One region of the Acetobacterium sp. KB-1 genome, then DNA from elsewhere that is predicted to be linked to it. Evidence: riboswitches for the same ligand, from Rfam matches in the RefSeq annotation. Region 1 holds a riboswitch; each other region holds the start of a gene.
What was found. Region 1 has a riboswitch for cobalamin ahead of DOZ58_RS09655 (ABC transporter substrate-binding protein). Riboswitches for the same ligand answer to the same signal wherever they lie in the genome.
Positions count from the first base shown of each region.

Region 1 (6,152 bases):
AAAAAATATGGTCTGATTGATCCAAAATAGATTTTGTTTTAGTGAAAAAAGATCAAAAGTGACAGGGAGAGTTTCTTTTGATGATGACAGCGGATGCTGAGATGGAGAAATGACGAAATGGAAGAGTATAGTAAAGCAGTAGAAACGCGGCAAACCCAGGTATGGCATGTGAATCAGAGAGTAAAACAAGAGGGTCTCTTTGATTGCAGCGATGCGAAAAGTATAAAAAACAAACAGATGGAGGTCACGGAACCCTTTAGGGAGATTGGCACGGGTGCCTTTAAAGGAATCACAAAGGTGCGGCGGGTAGTTTTGTCAAACAGCGTCAAAATTATCGGCAATGAAGCCTTCCGGGGTTGCACCATGTTAAATCGGATTGAACTATCAAAACAAATCTGGCGCATTGGCAAGGGTGCCTTTTACGATTGTCTGCGACTAAGAACTATCGATATCCCCTGGCAGGTCAGGCGGATCGAAGAAAAGACCTTTAAGAAGTGCCGGTCTTTGAATGATCTTGTTTTGCATGACAATATTGAGTACATTGGGGAGAGTGCCTTTCTGGAATGTGAGGCATTAGCTGGAATTTCTATACCGGAAAAAGTGGAAGCGATCAATTTCAGAGCTTTTTGTGGATGCAAGAATTTGCAAGCGGTGAAGTTGCCGATGAATTTAAAAAGCATCGGTAGAGAAGCATTTTACAATTGTGGACTATTATCAATTGAGCTCAATGACCAGTTGGAGTCAATTGAAGAAAGTGCCTTTCTGAAATGTAAAGTTCTTGAGGAAATTGAAATCCCCAAAAGTGTAAAGCACATCGGGAAATGGGCCTTTCATGGCTGTCCAAAACTGGTAAAAGTAACTTTCCGTAGTGACCCGGAATATTTGGGTGAATGGCTTTTCAATCGAAAAAGTGTTAGAATATTCTGTAAAAAGGGATCTCGGGTCGATCAGTATTGTCAAAATTACGAGTATCAGACGGAGTATTTATAATAACGGTGTTTGTATAAATAATGATGAGGAGCAGGCGGGATGATCAGGACATTGGGAAAGAATCAGGTGAGAATTTATAAACAGGAAAAAATTGTCATCAACGAAAACTATGATGCGATTGGTTTTGGTGCATTTGAAAATAAGATGAGTTTAAAAAAATTGACCTTACCGGAAGGTTTGATTCGAATTGATAAAAATGCCTTTAAAGGTTGTACGGCCCTGAAAACCCTTCATGTTCCAGTAACGCTCAAAGAAATTGGGGAAGCAGCGTGGATGGGCTGCACCAATTTGTTGATGATCGAAATCCCGAATGGCATTCGGTCAATTCCGCCGAGAACGTTTAAAAATTGTCTGGCCCTGACTCAGATCACACTTTCGCCAAGTAGTTGCTTAACCGGTATTGGAGAAAGTGCCTTCGAATCCTGTCGGGAATTAAAAACCATTGCGATCCCCAATGGGGTCAGCCGGATTGAACGACGCACCTTTTATCGGACCAAGAATATGAAAAGCGTGGTATTCCCAGAAAATCTGACCTTTATTGGCAAAGAAGCATTCTATTTTTCCGGACTGGAAGGAAAACTGATGATCCCAGAGGGCGTGACAGAAATTGAAGAGAGTGCTTTTTTTAGGTGTAAAAACCTGACCGAGGTGTTCATTCCCGGTAGTGTCAAGCGGCTGGGAAAATGGACTTTTCATGGCTGCTCGCGGCTTAAATATCTGACTATTCTTCATAATATTGATGAAATCGGCGAATGGATTATTAATAAAAATGATACCATAATTCGCTGCATAAAGGGTTCCCGGGTGGATCACTATTGCCAATCCCAGGAGTTTCGAACAGAATACGTAAATAATGTTGCGAAAAAATAAAGGACTTCAATAACTAGAATTTAGACGATCAAATGCTTGGCTTGGGATGAAGCTCGCTAAAATATTCAATTGAAAAATTTCCCGTTCTATGATACACTTCCACTAATATAATAGGAAAGTGATGAGGAAAGGGGTGTAAGACCCCTACAGCCCCCGCTACTGTAATTGCTGACGACGTTTTTAATCCACTGTCTAACCGATGGGAAGGGAGAACTGAGGATGAAGCAAGAGTCAGGACACTCATAATCATAGAAATTCTTCGGTGGGAAGAAAAGAATTAAACCTTTTGTTTAGTATCCAGCCTCCACAGGAAGCTGGATTTATTTTTGCGAAAAAAGCAAAAAAATAAAGAAAAAGAAGGAAGAAAATGAAAAAGAAAAGTATGAGAAGGTTGTTGGTGATTTTTACCGTATTAGCGCTGATGGTATCCTTTACCGGCTGCCAGAGTGGCGAGTCATCCGCAGATGGTTCCGGCGTCTCACCCAAAAGCGGTGCTACCACCTATCCGGTGACAATAACCGATGATCTTGGAAACGCCGTCAAGATTGAAAAAGAACCCCAGAAAATTGTCTCACTGTCTCCCGCTGCAACCGAGATTTTATTCGCCATTGGTGTAGGGGATCAGGTGGTGGGTCGCACCGAGTATGATAATTATCCCGAACAGGCGCTAACCGTGCCGAGCATCGGTGACTACAATGCGCCCAATGTGGAAAAAATCATTGCTCTGTCACCCGATTTAGTACTGGCTTCAGATTTTGTTTCCGATGATGTCAGAAAACAACTGGAAGCCACGGGTGCAAAGGTCATCCTCTTTAGTCCGATCAGTATAGATGGGGTTATGAAAGATATTGTGATTGCGGGTGAAGTGGCAAACGCTAATGATGCGGCTGGGGATGTGGTTAAAAAAATGATGACGGATCGTCAGGTGATCGTTGATCGGGCCAAAACCGCTAAAACCCAGAAATCAGTCTTTATTGATGTGGGTGACTTCTTCAGTGCTGGTCCTAACTCGATGATGGATGCAATGCTTATTGATCTTAATGCCAAAAATATCGCTGCTGATGCAGCTACGCCATGGCCTCAGCTTAGTACTGAACAAATTATTGCGAGCAATCCGGATGTGTATATTTCCCTTTACAACACACCAGAACAGGTAAAGGCGACGCCCGGCTTTGACAAGGTTACCGCGATTAAAAATAACGAGATCGCATATTACGAATTTTTAACCCCGGAAAGCGATTTAATTCAACGACCGGGCCCCCGGATTGTACAGGGGCTGGCATTGTTGGCTAAGGATATTTATCCGGAAATATTTGCAAAATAAAGTGTCTGTTAAACCAAAATTGGTAGGGGTGAAATCTGTTCGCCCCTGAATTTTATCAGATGAAGAAGAGAGAATTCAGGAGTGAACAGATTAAATGGAGAAAATGGAGTCAGCATGAAAAAAAAACTGAAAAAATACGCGTTGCCATTGTCGATTGCAATCTGCATCGGCACGATTTATCTGTGCACCCTTACGGGGATTACGACCATTTCGTTTGGGGATACCAATAAAATTCTGTTAAATCAGATCTTTCATATTAATCTGGGGATGGAAAATATCAATGAGGGCGCAACGGCGATTATCTGGAATGTTCGCCTACCCCGGGTCATTCTCGCTTTTCTGACCGGTGGTGCTTTGGCACTGTGCGGGGCTGCCTATCAGGGAATCTTTAAAAATCCGATGGCCGACCCCTACATTTTAGGGGTATCCTCCGGGGCGGCATTGGGTGCCTCGATTGGTATTGTGATGAATTTCTCCAGTAATTTTTTAGGATCCAATGGGGTTGCTATCCTGGCTTTTGGCGGTTCTTTTTTAACCATCCTGTTGGTTTATAATATTTCCCGGGTCGGTCGTAAGGTGCCGGTGGCCACGCTTTTACTCAGTGGCATCGCCATTGGCCAATCACTGGGAGCCTTTATGTCATTACTGATGATCTTTAATAATGATAGCATGACGCAAATTATTTTTTGGGTGATGGGAAGTTTAAATGGTAAGGGTTGGGATCAGGTCCTGATTGTATTGCCCTATGTAGTGATTGGCTGCGTCATCATGTTAACCTCCGTCAGAGAGCTGGATATTATGCTGCTGGGCGAAGAAACGGCCACTCAATTGGGCGTTGATACCGAGGCGCTTAAGAAGAAAATCCTCTTTTCCTCATCCCTTATAACGGCAGCAGTGGTTGCGGCCACGGGGATTATCGGATTTGTTGGGCTGATTGTGCCCCATATTGTCCGCATGATCACCGGTCCCAAACACCGCACATTGGTACCCTTTTCAGTGCTCTTTGGCGGTGCTTTTCTCATTCTTTGCGACACCCTGGCCCGGTCGGTGACCTCTCAGGAAATTCCGGTGGGTGTAATCACCGCCGCCTTTGGCGGTCCTTTCTTTGTTTATCTGCTCCGCAAAAGAAAAAAAGGGGGGCTCTGAGATGGAACGGTTAATGCCAAGAATCATGCTCGATTTCAAGGATGTGGTATCCGGTTATGGCGAAAAAGATATCCTACAGGGATTTAGCGCGACCATCTGCCAGGGCGAGTTTGTCGGGCTGATTGGTCCTAACGGCACCGGCAAGTCAACCCTGTTAAAATGCTTGTCCGGACTGCTGCCGATTAAATCCGGGGTGATTACCCTGGAAGAAAAGAACAATACTAACTATACCCAACGGGAACGGGCCCAGATGATCGCCGTGGTGCCCCAGTCTTTTGATATCGACTACGATTTTACCGTGGAGGACATCGTTCTGATGGGGCGAAACCCCTATCTGAGTTATCGCACCAGAGAAACTCAGAATGATTATAATATTGTAACCGAGGCCATGCGGGCTACCAAGACCTTAAATTTTAGAAAACGGTTTTATAATAATCTTAGCGGTGGCGAAAAGCAACGAGTGATTATTGCCCGGGCCATCGCTCAGGAACCGGATATCATTCTTCTGGATGAACCCACCTCGGCTTTGGATATCCACCATCAGATTGAAGTGATGGAGCTGATCCGCAACCTGAATTTAAAAAAATCGATGACCGTGGTGGCAGTGCTTCACGACATCAATCTGGCGGCCCGATATTGCAACCGGCTTATTTTAATGAAAGACGGCCGGGTCATCATCGACGGAACACCGAAAGAAGTAATCACCGAAGCCAATCTCAAAAAAGTCTATGAAATGAAAATGTTTATTCAGGAGAATAAGCTTTTTTGTAAACCGGAGATTATCCCACTGCGGGTGATTAAGGAATCGGAAAACTATCGCAGTTTGAAAATTCACGTGATCTGTGGAGGCAATCAGGCTTCTCAGGTGTTAGAAGAACTGGAGGCCATGGGCCATCAGGTCACAGCCGGAGTGGTCAACCAGGGCAGTGATGACTGGACCATCTGTGATGTGCTGGGGATTCCGATGGTTGAAGAAAGTCCTTTTACCGCCATCAGCAGGGAAAAGCAGGAAGAAAACCTGGCGGTGATGGCAGAAAGTGACCTGATTTTGATTTCGGATCTGCCTTTTGGTCATGGTAATATTAATAACCTGATGGGTTTGGAAAACCTGCGGGGTGAGCTTTATTTCCATCGAAATTGTCTGAACAACGATTTTACCGAAGGCGAGCTGGTTAAACAGCTTGAGCTTATCAAAAAGAAGAAAACGGTCAACGAAATGAATAGTCATCAGGAGTTTATAAAAATGATCAAAGAACGGACCCTGATTAATGAAAAATAGCTTCGCAAATGGTTGGCTGGAAGCAGCCGCTGTGCGGTGAAGTTTTTAATATATGAGTCGGATTAAATATTTAATGTAGGGGCGATTATTAATCGCCCGCATACTGCACAATTACCGGTTCAATTTGCAAAATTCTTTAATTCAACGTATAGAGCAATTTTAATAACAATATAAGCGTGTGATACAAGTCATTAAAAAAAGGAGACAGAAATATGAATTATTTTATGCTGGCGGGAACCAGCAGCAATGTTGGCAAAACAACGGTTACCATGGGCATCATGGCGGCCTTTAAAAAGCGGGGTCTCCGGGTAAAGCCTTTTAAAACCGGTCCGGATTATATTGATCCGATGTTTCATCGCTTTGTTACTGGTGAACCTTCCATTAATCTGGACACCTGGATGCTGGACGAGGAAATCATCAGGGGGCTCTTTTTTAGACGGCTGGACGAAGAAAATGGTCTGGGGATTGCTGAAGGGGTCATGGGTCTCTATGACGGCCATAGTCTGGAGTCGGAGGTGGGCAGCAGTGCCTATCTGGCCAAAA
Region 1 is NZ_CP030040.1:2,063,275-2,069,426, reverse strand. It holds gene DOZ58_RS18915 (ECF transporter S component) at 1-30, shown strand, start outside; gene DOZ58_RS09665 (leucine-rich repeat domain-containing protein) at 118-990, shown strand; gene DOZ58_RS09660 (leucine-rich repeat domain-containing protein) at 1,030-1,860, shown strand; cobalamin riboswitch at 1,933-2,123, shown strand; gene DOZ58_RS09655 (ABC transporter substrate-binding protein) at 2,228-3,184, shown strand; gene DOZ58_RS09650 (iron ABC transporter permease) at 3,299-4,330, shown strand; gene DOZ58_RS09645 (heme ABC transporter ATP-binding protein) at 4,332-5,609, shown strand; gene DOZ58_RS09640 (cobyrinate a,c-diamide synthase) at 5,822-6,152, shown strand, end outside.

Region 2 (6,152 bases), 570 kb from region 1:
ACCACCTGTTCCGGATCATAAATATTCATCAGACCGAGGGCTTCTTTGGCCAGTGTTAGGCTTTGTTTCCTGGTGAGATTTTTATTCTCGACAAAGGTTTCGGCCATCTGATCACCGATTTTTGCAATCGGATCAAAGGCTGACATGGCATCCTGAAGGATCATTGCGATCTGTTTGCCGCGGATCTTTCGCATCGTATTTTCATCCTCTTGCAACAGATCCCTTTCGCTGTCCTGAGACTTAAAGACAGCGGCGCCCTGACTTTTGAGCCAGGGATTGGTAATTCCCAGCAAGGCTCTGGTAATCATCGATTTACCACTGCCACTCTCACCGACAATCCCCAGACAACTGTTTTCTACCACAGAAAAGCTGACATCATGGATGATTTCATCCTGATCCCGTAAATCGGTAACGCTGAGATTTTTTACATCCAGTAATACCCTCATTGGGTCACCGCCTTTTTCCGGGCAAACAGGGAATCAAGCAAAGAATATCGCTTTGTACTAAATCCCTTATTGATTTTGGGATTTAGGGCCTCCTGAATACTGTCGCCGAGAAAATTAAAGGCGGCCACCACCAGAAAAATGGCCATCCCCAGTGCCAGCATCTGGCCGGGATTGGTCGTCATGACATTTTTAGCTTCATTGAGCATCATCCCCCATTCGGCTGTCGGCGGCTGAACCCCCAGACCCAAAAAGGAAAGCGCCGAAATATTTAGAATAATCGCCGCTGTATCCAAGGTGGCCAGCACCGCAATATCACCAATAGCGCCAACTAACAGGTGTTTTCTGACAATGTGCCAATTTGAGCAACCGGCGACCTTGGCAAAGCGGATATAGTTGCTATCCATAAACGAAATGACAATCGAGCGAATCATCCGCACATACCAGGCCCATTTGGCAATCACCGTTGCCAGAACGATATTGGTGATCCCCGTTCCCAAAATCCCCACAATCGCAAGAATCAGCACCTCACTGGGGAAGGATAACATGATATCACAGATCCGCATAATCACATCATCAACCGTTCCTCTGAAATAGCCGGCAATGACCCCCAGGACAGTACCAATCAGAATGGTGACAATCATCGTCAGCACCGAAACGAGGATCGTCACCCGGCCGCCATATAAAATCCGGGAATAAACATCCCGGCCCAATTGATCCGTGCCAAATAAATGGGCCAGCGATGGGCCCTGAAACTTATCAATGATGTTCTGAGCGGTAGGGTCATAGGGCGCTACCAAGGGTGCCAGAACAGCCAGACCAATCACCAGTAAGAGAAAAAAACTAACCCCCATCGCTAGGCGGTCCTTTCTGAACCGATTCCAAAATCCTGCCATCTCACGTCTCCCTTCTTCTCGGATCAATCCAAACGGATCCCAGATCTACCAGTAAATTACAAAATACGAATAACACCGCCATGATCAGCACATAGGCCTGAATCATCGGAAAATCCCGATTGAAAATTGCTGTCACACAGAGCCGGCCGATTCCCGGCCAAGCAAAGATGTTTTCAATCACGACGGTCCCGGCAATCAGCTTGGGAATCGACATCCCCAGGGCTGTTAAGGAGGTTTGCAGGGAATTTTTAAAGACATGTTTCATTATCGTCTGTTCCTTTAAACCCCGTACCCGACCATAAAGCACATAATTCTCCCGCTTGTTCTGAATCATGTTGTTCCGAATCAACCGGACATAGGTGGCAATATATCCCAGTGACAAGGTCACCGCCGGTAGAATCACCGAAGCCGGAGACGTCATCCCACTGGTCGGCAGCCATTTAAGCTTCACGGCAAAAAGCCACATCAGCAGAATGCCCGCCCAGAAGCCCGGAATCGCCGTTCCCACAAAAACAATCCCCCGCATCGTTTTATCCGTGATGCTATTCTCTTTCACAGCACATAACACCCCGGCTGCCACCGAGATAATAACGATGATCAACAGCGAAACACTGGCCAGATAAAGAGTCGGCGGCAATGCCTTGGCGATTTCTTCACCGACTGGTTTGTTATTGGCATAGCTGTTACCAAAATCACCCTGAAGGGCATTGCTAAGCCAAGTCAGATAGCGGGTCATAAAAGGGTCATCGAGTCCTAATTGCTCCCGCATCTGGGCAATATTCTCTGCGGTCGGGGTGACCTCATTGACCCGAATGGCGACTTCGGCCGGATCACTGGGGCTTAAATTAATTAATATAAAGGCAAAAAAGGAGATTCCGATTAAAATCGGAATCATCCACAGGAGCCTTTTGACAATGTAATGCTTCATGGTCTTACTCCCCTTTATTTTTCCAGTTTGTTATTCATAACTACTTGGAAAAGTACATTTTTTCAAATGGTATTTCATATTGAGAATCGTTAAAGGTTACCCCATTTAAACCATCGATGGCCACCGCTTTGGTTTTTGAGTAAGAAATCGGTATATACACATACTGGTCATTAATATAGGTTAGCACCTCTTTGTACATCTCGGCCCGTTTGGTGTCGTCAGCTTCAATCATGATCTTGGTAATGGTTTCATCCAGCCACTGTTTCTTTTCCAGTCCAACCTGAGCCTGATAATCGCCATGGGCGGGAATTCGCCACGATGAAACATAAGATTGGGGATCGTAGGGGGTTCCCCATGACAAAGAATATTGAAGATCAAAGTCGCCGGTTTTCTGACGATCCAGGAAGGCCTGTTTTTCTTCTCCAAGAATATTCATCTTGATGCCAACGGCGGCCAGATCGGCTTGAATCGAGGCGGCAATAGTACCTTCCTGGGCATTTTTGGAATTATAGGAAAGGGTGATTTCACATTTTTGGCCATCTTTTTCGCGAACCCCATCAGTTCCCAGCTTCCAGCCGGCTTCATCTAATAATTGTTTAGCCTTTTCCTGATTATAAGAAATCGTTTTTAAATCAATGTTACAATAGGGGACCTCTTTTGATAACAGCGTATCCGCCTGATCTTCAGATCCGTTTAAAATTCCCTGAATGATATTTTCCTTATTGACCGCATATTCAATCGCTTCCCGAACTTTAATATCTTTGGTAATCGGTGAATTACTATTGATGAGAATCGCTCTGGACGCTATCGGTTCACTGATATAGGTTTTGTAGGCGCCTTCATCTTCCAGTTTTTTATACGAATCCAGATCAACCTGATCACCATCTGCTCCGAAGAGTAAATCTACTTCGCCGTTCTGAAGGGCTAATAAAATTGTCTGAGGATCTGGCATGACCTTCCAGTTAACGGTTTTTATCTTCGTTTTTTCGCCCCAATAATTTTCATTCTGGGTAAAGGTAGCGTACTGGTTATCAACATGCTCGGATAAAACCCAGGGACCGGTGCCAATATAACCACTCACGCCTTCTTCGGTGGTGCCATTAACAAAACAATTGGGTGAAATGAATCGGAACGGCCGGGTCAGACCCAACTCCACCAGGGTGGGGTAATAGGGTTGCTTTAATACCAATTTGTAAGTGTGCTCATCGACTACCACATTTTCCTTGATCTCATTGACCATATCCAGCCAGGCATGCCGTTCCAGATTTCCGACGATGGCATCCATATTCAGTTTGACTGCCTCGGCATTAAAGGCCGCACCATCCGTAAAGGTAACTCCTTTTCGCAAATGGAAGGTATATTCCAGTCCATCCGCAGAAATTTCCCAACTTTCCGCCAGTGCCGGCTTCACTTCGCCGTCTTCATTTTTCGTGAGACCTTCAAAAACCATGTTTTGAGCTGACATCTCACCCGAATACAGATGCGGGTTAATGTCCCGGATATCCTTGGTACAGGCATAATTTAATGCTTCTTTAGTGGAAACATCAGAGTTTGCCGAGGTGCTGCTACATCCTGCAAAAATACCGGTACACAGCACCGCGGCGACAAGTACCGCTAAACCTTTTTTTAACTTCATTTTCTTTTCTCCTCTAAACTACTTGTTTTATTTGATCAACTTCCAGTTTCATGCCATTGTCTTTTGTAGCAAAGAACCTGAGCTTTATCACAACATTAAAGATTTGTATTTTTGAGGAATTTTTTCCATAAAAAAACCCCACCATCTCAGAAAAGATAGTGAGGTTGCAAAAAAAGCCTGCTAAAAAAAACACCTCCTCTATCACACGTAGAGATTGAGTAATTAAAGCAGGCAGGTCTTCTGGCTAAAGCGTCAACATTACCTCCTGCCTTCCCATATCATGGTGGCATTCCTGGAGGAACTCTTCTCATACAGCGGCGGGACCGCGTGGGATTTTCACCCATCTTCCCTTTTCACCGACCTGTAATACATTGGATTACTGCCGGCACCTGTTTTATTAATATTCAATTTAATTATAAGCCGGTGTTTTAATAAAAAATAATCAAAACACTAAAAAACAGAAACAATCACTTGTCTTTCATTGTTTCTGTTTGTCATTTTAACACGTTTAATCTGCTTTCGCAATCTTTTTAAACCGATATGATATTCTTTTTAAGAATACCTTTATATGCCAGAGAAGTTTACCTATAAGATTGACTCAATGAGTTTTTTAGTATAATCCTGTTGAGGATTTATGATAATCTCATCCGGCGTTCCTTCTTCCACCACATGACCATGATGCATCACCAGAACCCGATCACAGACTTCCTGGACCAGGGCCAGGTCATGACAGATCATGAGTTGTGACATTCCCAACTCTTTTTTTAATTGCGTCAGCAGTTTCATAATTTGGGCTTGAACCGTCACATCAAGGGCGCTGGTTGCTTCGTCACAGATCAGTAGTTGGGGTTTGATGGCAATGGCTCTGGCAATGGAAGCCCGCTGACATTCCCCGCCACTGACCTGATGGGGATAGCGGTCGGTAAATTCAGGGCCTAATTCACAGATGTTGAGATATTTAATGGCTCTCACCCGGGCTTCCTCACGACTGATCCCTTGATTGATCATACTCTCCATGATGCCATCTCCCAGTTTAATCCGGGGATTAAAAGAATCCACTGGCATCTGAAAAACCATTTGAATGTCCCGATAGACCTCCCGCTGGGCTTTCCCGCTCAGACCAATAATGTCTTTTCCACCCAGTCGAATTTCGCCTTTATCAGCCGCTTCCAGACCGGTAATCATTTTTGCCACGGTGCTTTTCCCGCTACCGCTTTCCCCAACCAGAGCCAGACATTCCCCTTTGCAAAGATGAAAGCTGACATCATCAACTGCATGAATGCTTATTTTTCCCTTATGATAGGTTTTACTTAAGTTGCTAACTGCTAAAAGCTCACTCATCTTTCACCTTCTCCGAATTCTTGGGACGGCCTGAATCAACGCTCTGGTGTATGCCTCCTGGGGATCATCGATGACATCCCGGGTATCTCCATACTCCACCAGACGACCTTGACACATCACCGCTACCTTATCGGCCATGTAAGAAACCACCCCAATATTATGCGTGACAATGGCAATTCCGGTTCCAAATTCATCCCGTAGCGCCATCATCTCTTTGACAACCTGAGCCTGAACCGTCACATCCAGAGCCGAGGTGGGCTCATCGGCAAAGAGCAGATCGGGCTCCAGAATCATCGCCATCACAATCCCCACCCGCTGATTCATACCGCCCGATAACTCAAAGGGATAACTGTTTAAAATACGCTCACTATCTTTGAGATTAATCTTGTTAAACAGGGTATCCGCCCGCCTCCTCACCTCTTGACGGTCCTTAAAACCATGTTGTTCCATGGTTTCATAAAGCTGCTCACCGATCGTTCTTATCGGGCACAAGGCACTGCCGCAGTTTTGAAAAATCATGCCCATTTCCGGTCCCCGCATGGTTCTGAGCGCTTCAGCATCGAGGTCAATCACGTTCTGGCCTTTGTAAAAAATGTCGCCACGATTAACCCGGCCGGCGCAGTCCAATAAGCCCATCGTCGCCCTGATCAGGGTGCTTTTTCCGCTTCCCGATTCGCCCACTATCCCCAGAATCTCGCCCTGCTTCATCTTCAGGTTAACACCGGTGACCATCGGCTGTCCGTCATAGGAAATTTCTACATTTTGAAGTTCTAATAATGGTTGCTGCATCGTTTTATCCTTTTGATCGGAATTTTTTTCTCGGAGTTTTTTATGCTCAATTTTTTATGCTCGCATTTTTTATTCAGTGATATCCAAATCGGCGGTAATTTCGTAGTAATCGGATGGGT
Region 2 is NZ_CP030040.1:2,634,458-2,640,609, forward strand. It holds gene DOZ58_RS12165 (ABC transporter ATP-binding protein) at 1-446, opposite strand, end outside; gene opp1C (nickel/cobalt ABC transporter permease) at 443-1,339, opposite strand; gene opp1B (nickel/cobalt ABC transporter permease) at 1,341-2,267, opposite strand; gene nikA (nickel ABC transporter substrate-binding protein) at 2,308-3,903, opposite strand; cobalamin riboswitch at 4,116-4,311, opposite strand; gene DOZ58_RS12185 (ABC transporter ATP-binding protein) at 4,489-5,244, opposite strand; gene DOZ58_RS12190 (ABC transporter ATP-binding protein) at 5,248-6,033, opposite strand; gene DOZ58_RS12195 (ABC transporter substrate-binding protein) at 6,103-6,152, opposite strand, start outside.
Region 2: linked by a shared signal. The riboswitch ahead of nikA (nickel ABC transporter substrate-binding protein) and the one ahead of DOZ58_RS09655 (ABC transporter substrate-binding protein) in region 1 are both predicted to bind cobalamin.

Region 3 (6,152 bases), 1.4 Mb from region 1:
GCAGGCGTCGGTTGAAATCAATAAATGCGAAACAGATCTGAAAAAGATCAATGAGTTTGCCGTCAATCAGCAGATGATTCACGGCGAACCGGACAGCCTATATCTGTAGAAATAACCGCTTGAACAGCCAGTGAATGGTCTTGAAGCCTTTCTTAATATTATTGAAGACTGATTAGCACTCGGAAAGATAGGGTAATAATAAAACAGTTGCAGGAAAGGTAGGAATCACGATGAAATATCAAAAAAAGGATCCGCATACCATATTAAAACACTGTCACCGGATCAATATGTGGTGACCCAGAAAAAAGCCACTGAATCGCCGTTTCAAAATGAGTACTATAACGAATATCGAAAGGGGCTTTATGTGATTATCAGCACTGGGGAGCCGCTTTATTATGGAAACGTATGTTTTGAATAGTTTCGATTAGTATTAAAGAAGCCTACCTTTTAGCGCTAGCATTACCTTGAGTCTCTTGGCATAAACCGACTAACTATGCTACGATATTTAAGTTGCTTTAAAAATTCAGGAGGAATACATGAACTTTTCGGAAATAGTTACAGCGATCAACAATTTAGTTTGGGGACCTGTTATGCTAATGCTTTTAGTAGGAACAGGAATCTTTTTAACCATTCGGTTAAAGTTTTTGCCATGGCGTAACCTTGGTTATGCTTTGAAATCAATTTTTGTAAAAACCGAGAAAACGAAGAAGAAAAAACGTGGGGATATTTCCCCTTTTCAATCGTTAATGACATCTTTGGCCGCCACCATCGGTACAGGAAATATCGTCGGTGTGGCAACGGCCATGGTACTGGGAGGTCCTGGTGCCCTGGTATGGATGTGGATCAGTGCCCTGTTTGGTCTTTCCACCAAATATGGTGAAAGTGTACTGGCCATAAAATATCGGGAAACCAACGAACAGGGCGAAATGTCCGGAGGGCCCATGTATGCCATGAAAAATGGCATTAAAATTAAATGGCTGGGATCCACAATGGCCGTTTTATTTTCAGTCTTTGCAGTGGCCGCTTCTTTTGGTATCGGCAACATGACCCAGGCCAACTCCATCTCAAATGCGGTTTATGGAACCTTTGGGGTGCCAACCTGGATTACCGGACTCATCATTACAGGTCTGGCGATCACTGTGCTTCTTGGCGGGATTAAAAGTATCGGAAAGGTTTGCGGCATAATTGTACCGTTTATGGCTGTTTTGTATTTTATCGCCGCATTAACCGTCATTATCATTAATTATGAAAATGTCCCAGCCGGCATAGCTGAAATCTTTACGATGGCTTTTTCTCCCACTGCCATTGCCGGTGGTGTCGGTGGAACGATTATTGCCAGTATGTTAACCGCGATGCGTTGGGGCGTTGCCCGGGGGGTTTTTTCCAATGAGGCGGGCCTGGGCTCCGCACCCATCGCCGCAGCGGCTGCAGTAACCGACTATCCTTCACGACAGGGCTATATCAATATGACCGGCACCTTTTTTGATACCCTGGTAACCTGCAGTATTACCGGCATAGTCATTGCCTCTTCCGGTGCATTAGGCAGTGTGGATGCCTCTGGAAATTTGGTAACCGGTGTGAATCTCACTATTATGGCATTTCAATCTGCATTAGGACCTGCCGGAGGATGGATTATAACCATTGGTATTATGCTATTTGCTTTTTCAACTATTTTGGGTTGGGAATATTATGGCGAAAAATCCCTGGAATATCTTATCAGAGCGCCCATAGCAACTAAGATCTATCGATTTGTTTACTGTCTGGTTACCTTTATCGGTTCAACCATTGCTTTGGAAATCGTCTGGGATACCATGAACGGCCTCATGGCCATTCCAAATCTCATTTGCCTGTTGCTTTTGAGTAATGTTATTGCCAAAGAGTGCTTTGATTATCAAGATCGCATCATCACACCAGCAAGACTGGCACGCAAAGCTTTGAAAAATAAATAAACTAAAGTAAAGAAAACGGGTGTTGGTCTGACTGATGATTTAAAAACCATTGATACCATCGATTCAGAAGCCATCGTGCTGGTGGATCCTGATGAAACCGATGTGACTTCCATCGCCGGTCTGTCATTAGTCGAGCTGGGTTTAAGAACGGAACTTTTCAAGTTATAAAAAATCCGACAAAAAAATCCGTGACAAAATTACTATTTTTTGATATAGTACAAGAGACTTAAAAAAAGAATAAGAATTTAATAAGATAAACAGGTGTCGGCTGTAATCCATGTATTATAAGCCGGTGAAAAGGGAAGAGGGGTGAAAATCCCCCGCGGTCCCGCCGCTGTAAGAGAAGAGTTCCTCCAGGAATGCCACCACTTAGTTGGGAAGGCAGGAGGTAATGCTGACGCTCAAGCCAGAAGACCTGCCTGTTTGTGTATCTCAAACTCTACGAGAGATGGAGGAGGTTTATTTTTGTACGCATTTTTGCGACCTCATTGTCTTGTTTAGAGATAATGAGGTTTTTTGGTGCAAAAAAGTAAGAAATAGGATGGAGAATTAATGTCAAAAGTACTCGTAATAGCCGGGACAACCGACGCAAAGACAGTGATTGAAAGACTACTAGAAAAAAAACAGGATACGGCAGTGACGGTTACTTCGCGATTGGGAGCTGGTATGTTGGATGAGTTTAATAATCTGGATATTTATCAGGGTAAACTGAACAAAGATTACATTACCCAGTTGATTAGAAAGCTTAAACCGGCCTGTTTAATTGACGCCTCCAATCCATTTTCAACAGAAATAACAAGAAACGCCATCAATGTCTGCAAATTCGAAGCCCTGCCCTATCTTCGTTATGAACGGGAGCGGATCAGATATGAGGATGACCCGGACATTACCATCGTTAAGAACTACGGAGAAGCCTGTGATGTTCTGGAAAACTGCGAAGGCAATATTTTACTTACGCTTGGGAGTAATAAGATTGAAACATTCAAAAGGATTCCCGACTTCTCGAAAAGGATTTATCTGCGCGTGCTTCCAGACTGGAAAGTTTTAAGTAAATGCGAAAGTCTGGGATTTAACCCCAGAAATATCATTGCCATTAAGGGCCCCTATAATGAAGCGTTAAATATTGAATTATTTAAATATTGTAAGGCGTCGGTCCTGGTAACCAAGGAAAGTGGCAACATGGGTGGCGTAGTGGACAAAATCAAAGCCGCTAAAAAACTGGGGATGAAAATTATTCTGGTCGACCGGATTGAAGAAAACTGCAGCAATAAATTCTCTTCAATTGAAGAGTTGATGAAAGGTGTGGGAAAAATTTGCCATGGTCAGTTGAATCAGTAAGCGTCAAGACAAGCAAACAATAGAAGGGTAGGCTTCATGTGGAAAAAAGTTTAGATAAATGGATCAGTGTTGTAAAAACCGGTGAAAAACCGGAGCATGAAACAATGCATCATCAGAAGCGACACCATCATCAAATTGGACATAAACATGGCGAAGGATCGGCCATTGATTTTTATGCCTATGCCTCAAAAATAAGACAGTGGAACCCGACCTTTAAAGTGGTTTTTTCCTTTACCACCCTGCTTCTTTGCATTGGGCTAAATAATCCCTTTGTGTCTCTGGCCGTAATCGCCAGCATGGCCTATTTGACGGTGTTAAAAGGCGGACTGCCGCTGGGAGCGTATATTTCGGTACTGATGATACCGATTACCTTTATTCTTCTGGGAACCATTGCCATTGGGGTTGATTTTTCAAGCCAGCCGATCGGGCAGTTTAATCTTTTTCTTGGTTTTGGCTATCTCTTTACCTCAGTTGCCAAGCTCCAGGAAATGGCCTTTCTGATTCTGAAAGTCTTTGGTGCCATTAGCGCCATGATTATGATGACCTTGTCCACACCTTCTTCAGAAATCATCGGGGTGCTCCGAAAGGCCCATGTGCCCAAGCTGATTATTGAGCTAATGAACCTGATTTATCGGTATATTTTTATTATGCTGGATGTTTTTAATAACATACGAAATTCTGCCGATTCCCGCCAGGGCTATAGTGATTTTAAGACTGCCTGCTATACCTTTGGCAGTGTCGCCAGCAATATGCTGGTGGTTTCACTTAAAAAGGCCAATGCTTATTATACCGCCATGGAAGCCAGAGGCTATGACGGCGATTTGGTTTTTCTGGAAGAAGAAAAGAAGCTTCAGGTGAGTCACCTGATAATTGGGGCTGCCTTCATGATTTTTCTGATTCTGCTTGGGATTTTTACGCACTAGAAAGGATTGATGGCATTAATTATGAGTGAACCAATACTAAAGGTCAGCGAGCTTTATTACAGTTATGGAAACGGAAACCCGGCGCTGGATGGGGTCAGTGTGAATATTTTTAAGGGCGAAAAGATTGCGGTGATCGGATCGAACGGGTCTGGTAAGTCGACCTTTTTTCTTAATGCCAATGGGGTACTTAAAGCCGATCACGGCGAAATCAGCTATCAGGGCACAATTATTAATAAAAAGAATATAAAAGATTTGCGCAAGAATATCGGGATTGTTTTTCAGGACGCCGACAATCAGATCATTGCCTCCACCGTCATGGCCGAGGTTGGTTTTGGCCCGATGAATTTAAAACTGCCTCGAGAAGAGGTAATCAGCCGGGTCGATGAGGCCCTAACCTACATGAACATCCTCGATTTTAAAGATCGTCCGCCTCATTATTTAAGTGGCGGCGAAAAAAAGCGGGTGACGATTGCTGATATTATCGCGATGAAATCAGAGGTCATTATCTTTGATGAACCAACCGCGGCCCTGGATCCCCTCAATGCCCAGATGTTAGAAGAGGTGCTACTAAAGCTCGGAGAAGAAGGCAAAACGATGCTGATCTCCACGCACGATGTGGATTTTGCCTATCGTTGGGCAGAGCGGGCGATAGTTTTTGATCAGGGAAAAATTATTGCTGATGGAACGCCATTGGAGATTTTTAAAAACGCGAGAATCCTGGAGCAGGCAAATCTGAAACGGCCAGCCATGCTCGATGTTTATGAGATGCTGGTTGAAAACAAAATGATAAAGGACGAAAGCAACTATCCAACCACTCCCCAGGCGCTTAAAGTTTTATTACAAAAAAATATTCGGTAAAGAGTCATTTAGGTAGATGGTTACGATAGCAGTAATTGCGCAATCGATTTTAAGTTAAGTTGGCTTTGTGAGAGTTCAAAATTGAGCGCTCAAGAATTTTCGCAAACCCTTATAATATATAGATAAAAACTAGAGGAGGAACTATGAACACAAGTTTAACAACAAGAGAGAAGCGATTTATTGCGGCTGCGGCTGCGATCGCCCTGGTATTTGGGTTTACCCCGGTGGCCAGTGCGATGCACATTATGGAAGGTTACCTGCCAGTCGGTTTTAGTGTGGCCTGGGGCGTGATCTGTATTCCATTTTTAATTAAGGGTTACATGTCGATAAAAAAAACACTCAAAGAAAATCCTAAAACCATCACCTTACTGGCTATGGCTGGAGCCTATGTTTTTGTGTTATCATCTTTAAAAATTCCATCCGTAACCGGCAGTTGTTCTCATATGACCGGGACCGGGCTGGGCGCGATTCTGTTTGGACCAGCGGCAGTCAGTATTTTAGGCGTCATTGTCCTATTGTTTCAAGCTATTTTGCTGGCACATGGTGGGCTGACGACTCTGGGCGCGAATACCTTTTCAATGGCGATTGCCGGCCCCTTTGTAACCTTCGGAATTTTTATACTTTGTAAAAAAATAAAAATTAATAAGCATGTCGGTGTTTTTCTGGCAGCGGCAATTGGCGATTTGTTTACCTATTGTGTTACCGCATTCCAGTTGGCGATGGCCTATCCTTCCGAAAGTGGTGGCGTTGCCGCTTCGATGGTTAAATTTTTAGCCGTCTTTGCACCGACTCAGGTTCCCTTGGCTATCATCGAAGGAATTTTAACCGTGGTTATTATAATCGGGCTGGAAACCTATGCACAACCAGAACTTAATGATCTGGGATATCTTACCGGAGGTGTAAAATAATGACAGCGACAAAAAAAACAGTCATTGGTCTTTTAGTGTTGGCAGTAATCATTGCTCTGGTCCCCCTGTTTATCTTGCAGGATGCCGAGTTTGGGGGCTCTGATGATGCGGGCAGTGGGGTTGTGTCTGAGATTACCGGAACAGAGTATGAACCCTGGTTTACCCCAATTTTTGAA
Region 3 is NZ_CP030040.1:3,487,889-3,494,040, forward strand. It holds gene DOZ58_RS19140 (hypothetical protein) at 1-109, shown strand, start outside; gene DOZ58_RS16060 (peptide-methionine (R)-S-oxide reductase) at 293-418, shown strand; gene DOZ58_RS16065 (sodium:alanine symporter family protein) at 537-1,949, shown strand; cobalamin riboswitch at 2,192-2,387, shown strand; gene cobK (precorrin-6A reductase) at 2,502-3,287, shown strand; gene cbiQ (cobalt ECF transporter T component CbiQ) at 3,392-4,210, shown strand; gene DOZ58_RS16080 (energy-coupling factor ABC transporter ATP-binding protein) at 4,232-5,068, shown strand; gene DOZ58_RS16085 (energy-coupling factor ABC transporter permease) at 5,212-5,976, shown strand; gene DOZ58_RS16090 (energy-coupling factor ABC transporter substrate-binding protein) at 5,976-6,152, shown strand, end outside.
Region 3: linked by a shared signal. The riboswitch ahead of cobK (precorrin-6A reductase) and the one ahead of DOZ58_RS09655 (ABC transporter substrate-binding protein) in region 1 are both predicted to bind cobalamin.

Region 4 (6,152 bases), 1.8 Mb from region 1:
CCATAACTGATATTTTCATAAACGGTTCCCGAAAAAAGATAAACATCCTGCTGGACAACCCCCACCTGGGTGCGTAAGGAATGCAGGGTCAGGCTTTGAATATCCTGACCGTCGATCAGAATTCGGCCGGAGCTGACATTATAAAATCGGGGAATCAGATGGCACATGGTCGTTTTGCCACTGCCCGAAGGTCCCACAATGGCAATGTTTTCACCAGCTTTAACCGCTACATCAATATGGGAAAGTACCGCATCGCCGCCATCGTTGTATTGAAAGCTCACATCTTCAAAAACAATATCGCCCACAACATTTTTCAGTTCCACTTCATTGGACTGATTTTCATATTCGGTAGGTTCGTCCAGAATTTCGATAAACCGCTCAAACCCGGTCATTCCCCGCTGAAACTGTTCTGCGAATTCAACAATCCGGCGGATGGAGGTTAGTAAGGTGGTGACATACATCAGATAGGCGACATAATCGCCGGGATTAATGGCACCATTGATCATAAAGATTCCTCCGAAAACCACCACCAATAAATACATCAGTCCGTCAAAGAGCCGGGTGGTGGTCTGAAAACCGGCCATATAACGGTAGGTTTGTTTTTTTATTTCAAGAAATTTACTATTTCCTGTCTCAAACTTAATCTCTTCAATATTTTCGTTGGCAAAAGATTTCACAACTCGGATTCCCAAAAGATTATCTTCCACCTGAGCGTTTATTTCACCCGTTTGAACCCGCGACCGTTTAAAGGCAATCCGCATCCGATTCCTGAAATAGGTGGTCGTTAAAAGCATGATCGGCAGGGCGGCAAAAATAATCACTGTCAACCAGATATTAACTGAGCCAAGAATGGCAAATGAAACGCCAATTTTTAAACCGGCAATAAAAAACTCCTCGGGACAATGATGGGCAAATTCCGTCACATCAAAAAGATCAGTGGTGATCCGCGACATCAACTGACCGATTTTGGTGTCGCTATAAAAAGAAAACGACAACTTCTGGAGATGTGAAAAGAGATCCCGGCGCATATCCGTTTCGATTCGGGCGCCCATGACATGGCCCACATCGGCCATAAAGTAGTTAGCCACTCCATCGATAAGCCGCAGTACCAAATATACCAGCCCCAGTTTTAAGATTGTTTCCACCGTCAGACTGGCCAGATCATTGATGGCGGTATTGGTGATAAACCGTACGATCAGGGGCAAAACCAGATCGCATACCGTTGTCAAGGTAGCGCAAAACAGATCCAACAACAGAATCCATTTGTATTTTTGATAATAAGGTATGAAACGTTTGATAAGTTGTGTGTTACTGATTCGCAAAATATTCCTTCTTTCTTAATTGCTACACTTAAAAACTTTGGGCAATTGAAAAACGATTCACGTTTCCCAATTGCCCATTCATGGTCTTTTACTGAAATTTCTTTTATTAACTGATCTTACTGACTGACCTTGCTCTGATCTGTCATGATTTCACTAAGGGATGTTGCCAGACCCGCCAAGCCCTGAATTTCAGAGGGAATAATAATCTTAGTGGCTTTGCCATCAGCTACCTTTTCAAAGGTAGATAAACTCTTAAGGGCAATAACTGACTGAATCGGATTGGCATCATTTAACATCTTGACCCCATTGGCAACCGCTTCCTGAACCTTGACAATGGCTTCTGCTTCACCTTCTGCCCGTCTGATCTGAGCTTCCCGATCCGCTTCGGCACTAAGAATAGCAGCCGCTTTTAAGCCTTCCGCTTGTAAAATTGCCGCTGATTTTTCGCCTTCAGCGACCAGAATGGCACTGGCTTTTTCGCCTTCTGCCTGGAGGATTTTTTCCCGACGTTCCCGCTCTGCCTTCATCTGCCGTTCCATCGCATTCTGGATCGCTTCTGGTGGCATGATGTTTTTAAGTTCTACCCGGTTGATTTTAATCCCCCAGGGATCGGTGGCTTCATCGAGAATTACCCGCATTTTGGTATTAATCACGTCCCGGGATGTCAGTGTTGCATCGAGCTCCATATCACCAATGATGTTACGCAAAGTGGTGGCGGTTAGATTTTCAATGGCTTTCATGGGATTGTCCACCCCATACATATAGAATTTAGGATCGGTAACCTGTAAATAAATTACCGTGTCAATCTGCATCGTAACATTATCCTTGGTAATAACCGGTTGGGGCGGGAAATCCGCGACCCGTTCTTTTAAACTGATTCTTTTTGAAATCCGGTCAAAAATCGGAATTGCGATATGAAAACCGGTCTCCCAGGTGGCATGATAAGCGCCCAATCGTTCCACCACATAGGCATTAGCCTGGGGAACGATCTTCGCATTCACAATAATTACAACAACAAAAATGATAAATAAAACGCCTAAAATAATTAATCCAATCATCTTCTTACCTCCTTTTATTTTATTTCTTCTTCTACCAATTTAACCATGGCTTTAACCCCTTCGATTCCTACCACAGTCACTTTTGCACCAACAGGAATGACTGTATCGTCGTCGACATTTCTGGCAGTCCAAGACTTACCATCAACCTTGATGGCGCCCTGTCCCTTAAGATTATTGATTTCTTCCTCAACAATCCCCTGTTCTTTGAGAATGCGATCAGCATTGGTTGTTATCGTTTTGGGATCCATGTGTTTTTTCAAAAAAGGTTTTGTTCCCAATAATAATCCAACAGAAACCAGAAAGAACAGCGTCATCTGTACCCAAAATGGTGCGCCTAAATAAGCGACGGCCATTGCCACCAGAGAACCAACACAAAACCAGATGGAAACCAGTGCGCCAGCAGTAACCAATTCAACCACCAGAAAAACGACAAATAAAACCAACCAGACAAGAATGATATTCATCTGCTCACCTCCCTCATTCACTTAATTTTATTATAACATAGTTTGTTGTTTTTTTTCTCATGAGTTACACAATCGATTTTTTTTATTTTTTTCTTGCACTTTCATTTTTTAGTGTGTATAATCAAAAGCAAGTAAATAGAAAAGCGAACATATGGTGCCTTAAACATTAAGGAGAATAGGGAATCAGGTGAGAGTCCTGAACGAACCCATCACTGTAAGGGCGGAGCAAACCACAAAAACCACTGTTTTTTTAATGGGAAGGTGTGGCAAAGCGTTAAAACCCCAAGTCAGGAGACCTGCCTATGAATCGATCCTGAATGAACGAAGGTAAAGTTCATGGCTGTTATTTAGAATAAATAACAGCTGTGGACTTTTTTATTTGCCAAAATTTGTTGAGAATCATTCAGGAGGAAACGATGACAATTCTTAAAAAAGCACAAGCCGGTGAGATCACCGCAGAAATGATTTATGTGGCGCAAAAAGAAGGGCTCGATCCCGAAAACATTCGCCAGGGGGTAGCCGTCGGTGAAATCGTCATTCTAAAGAGTTCCCGGCCAAATATCAACCCGGTGGCGGTGGGCAAGGGTCTGTTTACCAAGGTTTCCGCCAGCGTTGGGATGTATGAAATAGATGACACCATCGATGGTGAAATGGCTAAAATCAAACAGGCCGTAAAAGCCGAAGCGGATACGCTGATGGATTTAAGTGTTCGGGGTCCGATTGATGAAATGCGTGAAAAAGTCTTATCCACGGTGGACCGGCCGGTCGGTACCCTACCCCTTTATCAGACCCTGGCTATGGCTCAGGAAAAATATGGCAGTGCTTTAGATATGACCGCGGATGACATGTTCGCGATGATGGAAAAGCATGCCTCCGAAGGCGTCAGCTTTTTAGCCCTGCACTGCGGCACCACCATGGACGTGATCAACCGCGCCAAAGAAGAAGGCCGGATTGATCCACTGGTTAGTTATGGGGGTTCCCATCTGATTGGCTGGATGGTTCACAACCACTGTGAAAATCCCTTTTTTACCCAATATGACCGGGTCCTGGAAATCTGTAAAAAGTATGATGTCGTGCTGAGCTTTGCCGACGGCATGCGCCCCGGCTGTATTGCCGATTCCCTGGACGGCGCCCAGGTTCATGAATTGGTGATCCTCGGCGGTCTGGTTAAAAAGGCCCGGGCGGCCGGGGTTCAAGTGATGGTCAAAGGACCGGGCCATGTGCCCCTGGATCAGATCCAGACCACTGTAAAGTTACAAAAACAACTATGCGGCGGCGCTCCCTACTTTGTCTTCGGCTGTCTGCCCACCGATTCCGGGGCTGGTATGGATCATGTCACTGGCGCCATCGGCGGCGCAATCGCCGCCTATTACGGTGCCGACTTCCTCTGTTACGTCACCCCGGCCGAACATATCGGCATGCCAAATGCCGATGATGTCTATATGGGCGTGATGGCCAGCCGCATCGCCGCCCATGCTGGTGATGTTGGCAAAGGCCATCCGGCAGCGATTGCCTGGGATCTGGAAATGTCCCATGCCCGCCGGGAACTTAATTGGGGCCGGCAGATGGAACTGGCCATCGATACTGAAACCGCCACGAAGGTCTGGAAGGATCGCAGCACCGACTTCGAATCCGAATGCAGCATGTGCGGCGACTTCTGTGCCATGAAAATTGTCGGCAAGTATTTACGAGACGAAAACCAGGAAGCGAGGAACTAATCATGACCCAAATATTAAAAGCTCGACAGGGTAAAATTACCGAAGAAATGGAAATGGTGGCACTCAGCGAAGGCTTCACGCCTGAATTTATCAGAGCCGGAGTAGCTGCCGGCCGGATTGTCATTCCTAAAAATAAATTGCGCAATCGTTCTAAAATCTGCGGCATCGGTGGTGGTCTGGACGTCAAAGTCAACGGTCTGATGGGCACCTCTGGTGATCGGGATGATATGGACATGGAAGTCAAAAAACTAAAAATCATCGAAGCCGCCGGTGCCCACGGTTTTATGGATTTAAGTATGGGTGCCGATATTGATACCATGCGAACCTTAAGTCTAAATAATTCCAACATTGCCGCTGGCTGTGTGCCCGTTTATCAGGCTGCCAAAGAAGCGGCTGATAAACGGGGCCTGATGGTCAATATGACCTCTGATGATCTGTTTGAAGTGGTTGAAAAACAATGTCAGGCCGGTATGGATTTTATGGCCGTGCACTCGGCCCTGAATATGGATCTTCTCAAAATATTAAAAAGAACCGGTCGCGTTGCCGATATCTGTAGCCGTGGTGGATCCTTGCTAACTGGCTGGATGTTCCATAACGATAAAGAAAATCCTCTTTATGCCGAATTTGACCGACTGCTGGAGATTCTCAAAGCGACCGATACGGTACTTAGCATCGGCGACGCCATTCGACCCGGTGCCAATGCTGATTCTCTGGATCAGGCCCACCTGCGCGGCTTAATGGTCGCTGGTGAGCTGACCAAACGGGCCCTGGCGGCCGGGGTTCAGGTGATGGTGGAAGGTCCCGGCCATGTGCCACTAAACCATATTCCCTCAGCGATGCTACTGCAAAAACGACTCTGTTACGATGTACCCTACTATATTTTAGGCTTCCTGGCCACCGATATTGCTCCCGGATATGACAATATTACGGGTTCGATCGGCGGTGCCTTTGCCGGCATGCACGGGGCTGATTTCCTTTGTTACCTGACCCCAGCCGAACACCTGGGTCTGCCCAATGAGGAAGATGTCCGCATCGGTGTCGAAACGACCCGGATCGCCGCCAATGCGGCCAATGTCTTAAAGCGCGGCGGCGCGGCCTGGAACCGCGATCTGGCGATGTCCCGGGCCCGGGTTTCCCGCAATCAGGAAGAACAGATCAAAAACGCCATCAATCAAGCCAATCTGATCGCTGCCTTTGCGGCTCAAAAGCCTTCCCATGGTTGTGCTGTCTGTGCCGACAGTAAATGTCCGGCGGATGTCGCGGCGGAGTTTTTTGGGATATCCTAAACGAGTAAACCCTTTGTGACGGGTAGCTTACCCGCCCCACGAAAAAACAAGCGTTTATTATCCAAAAGCGTCACCCATCATTCCGTAAGGGTTTGTAATACAAGCCCTTACAAGCCTCACCAATATAGTGATAAAATCAATCGTACGTTTCATTTATTACTAAGTAGAAAGGATAATTACCATGATCGAAACCAAATATACCTTAACACACGTCATCGACCATACCGAACCGGCTGACCCCAAGTGGCGTCAGGCCGCCCGCGATCATATAGAAAAATTAGCGATTCCGCCCTGGAGTCTCGGT
Region 4 is NZ_CP030040.1:3,849,506-3,855,657, reverse strand. It holds gene DOZ58_RS17750 (ABC transporter ATP-binding protein) at 1-1,316, opposite strand, end outside; gene DOZ58_RS17745 (SPFH domain-containing protein) at 1,439-2,380, opposite strand; gene DOZ58_RS17740 (NfeD family protein) at 2,395-2,844, opposite strand; cobalamin riboswitch at 2,980-3,163, shown strand; gene thiC (phosphomethylpyrimidine synthase ThiC) at 3,261-4,562, shown strand; gene bzaB (B12 lower ligand biosynthesis ThiC-like protein BzaB) at 4,565-5,848, shown strand; gene cobT (nicotinate-nucleotide--dimethylbenzimidazole phosphoribosyltransferase) at 6,030-6,152, shown strand, end outside.
Region 4: linked by a shared signal. The riboswitch ahead of thiC (phosphomethylpyrimidine synthase ThiC) and the one ahead of DOZ58_RS09655 (ABC transporter substrate-binding protein) in region 1 are both predicted to bind cobalamin.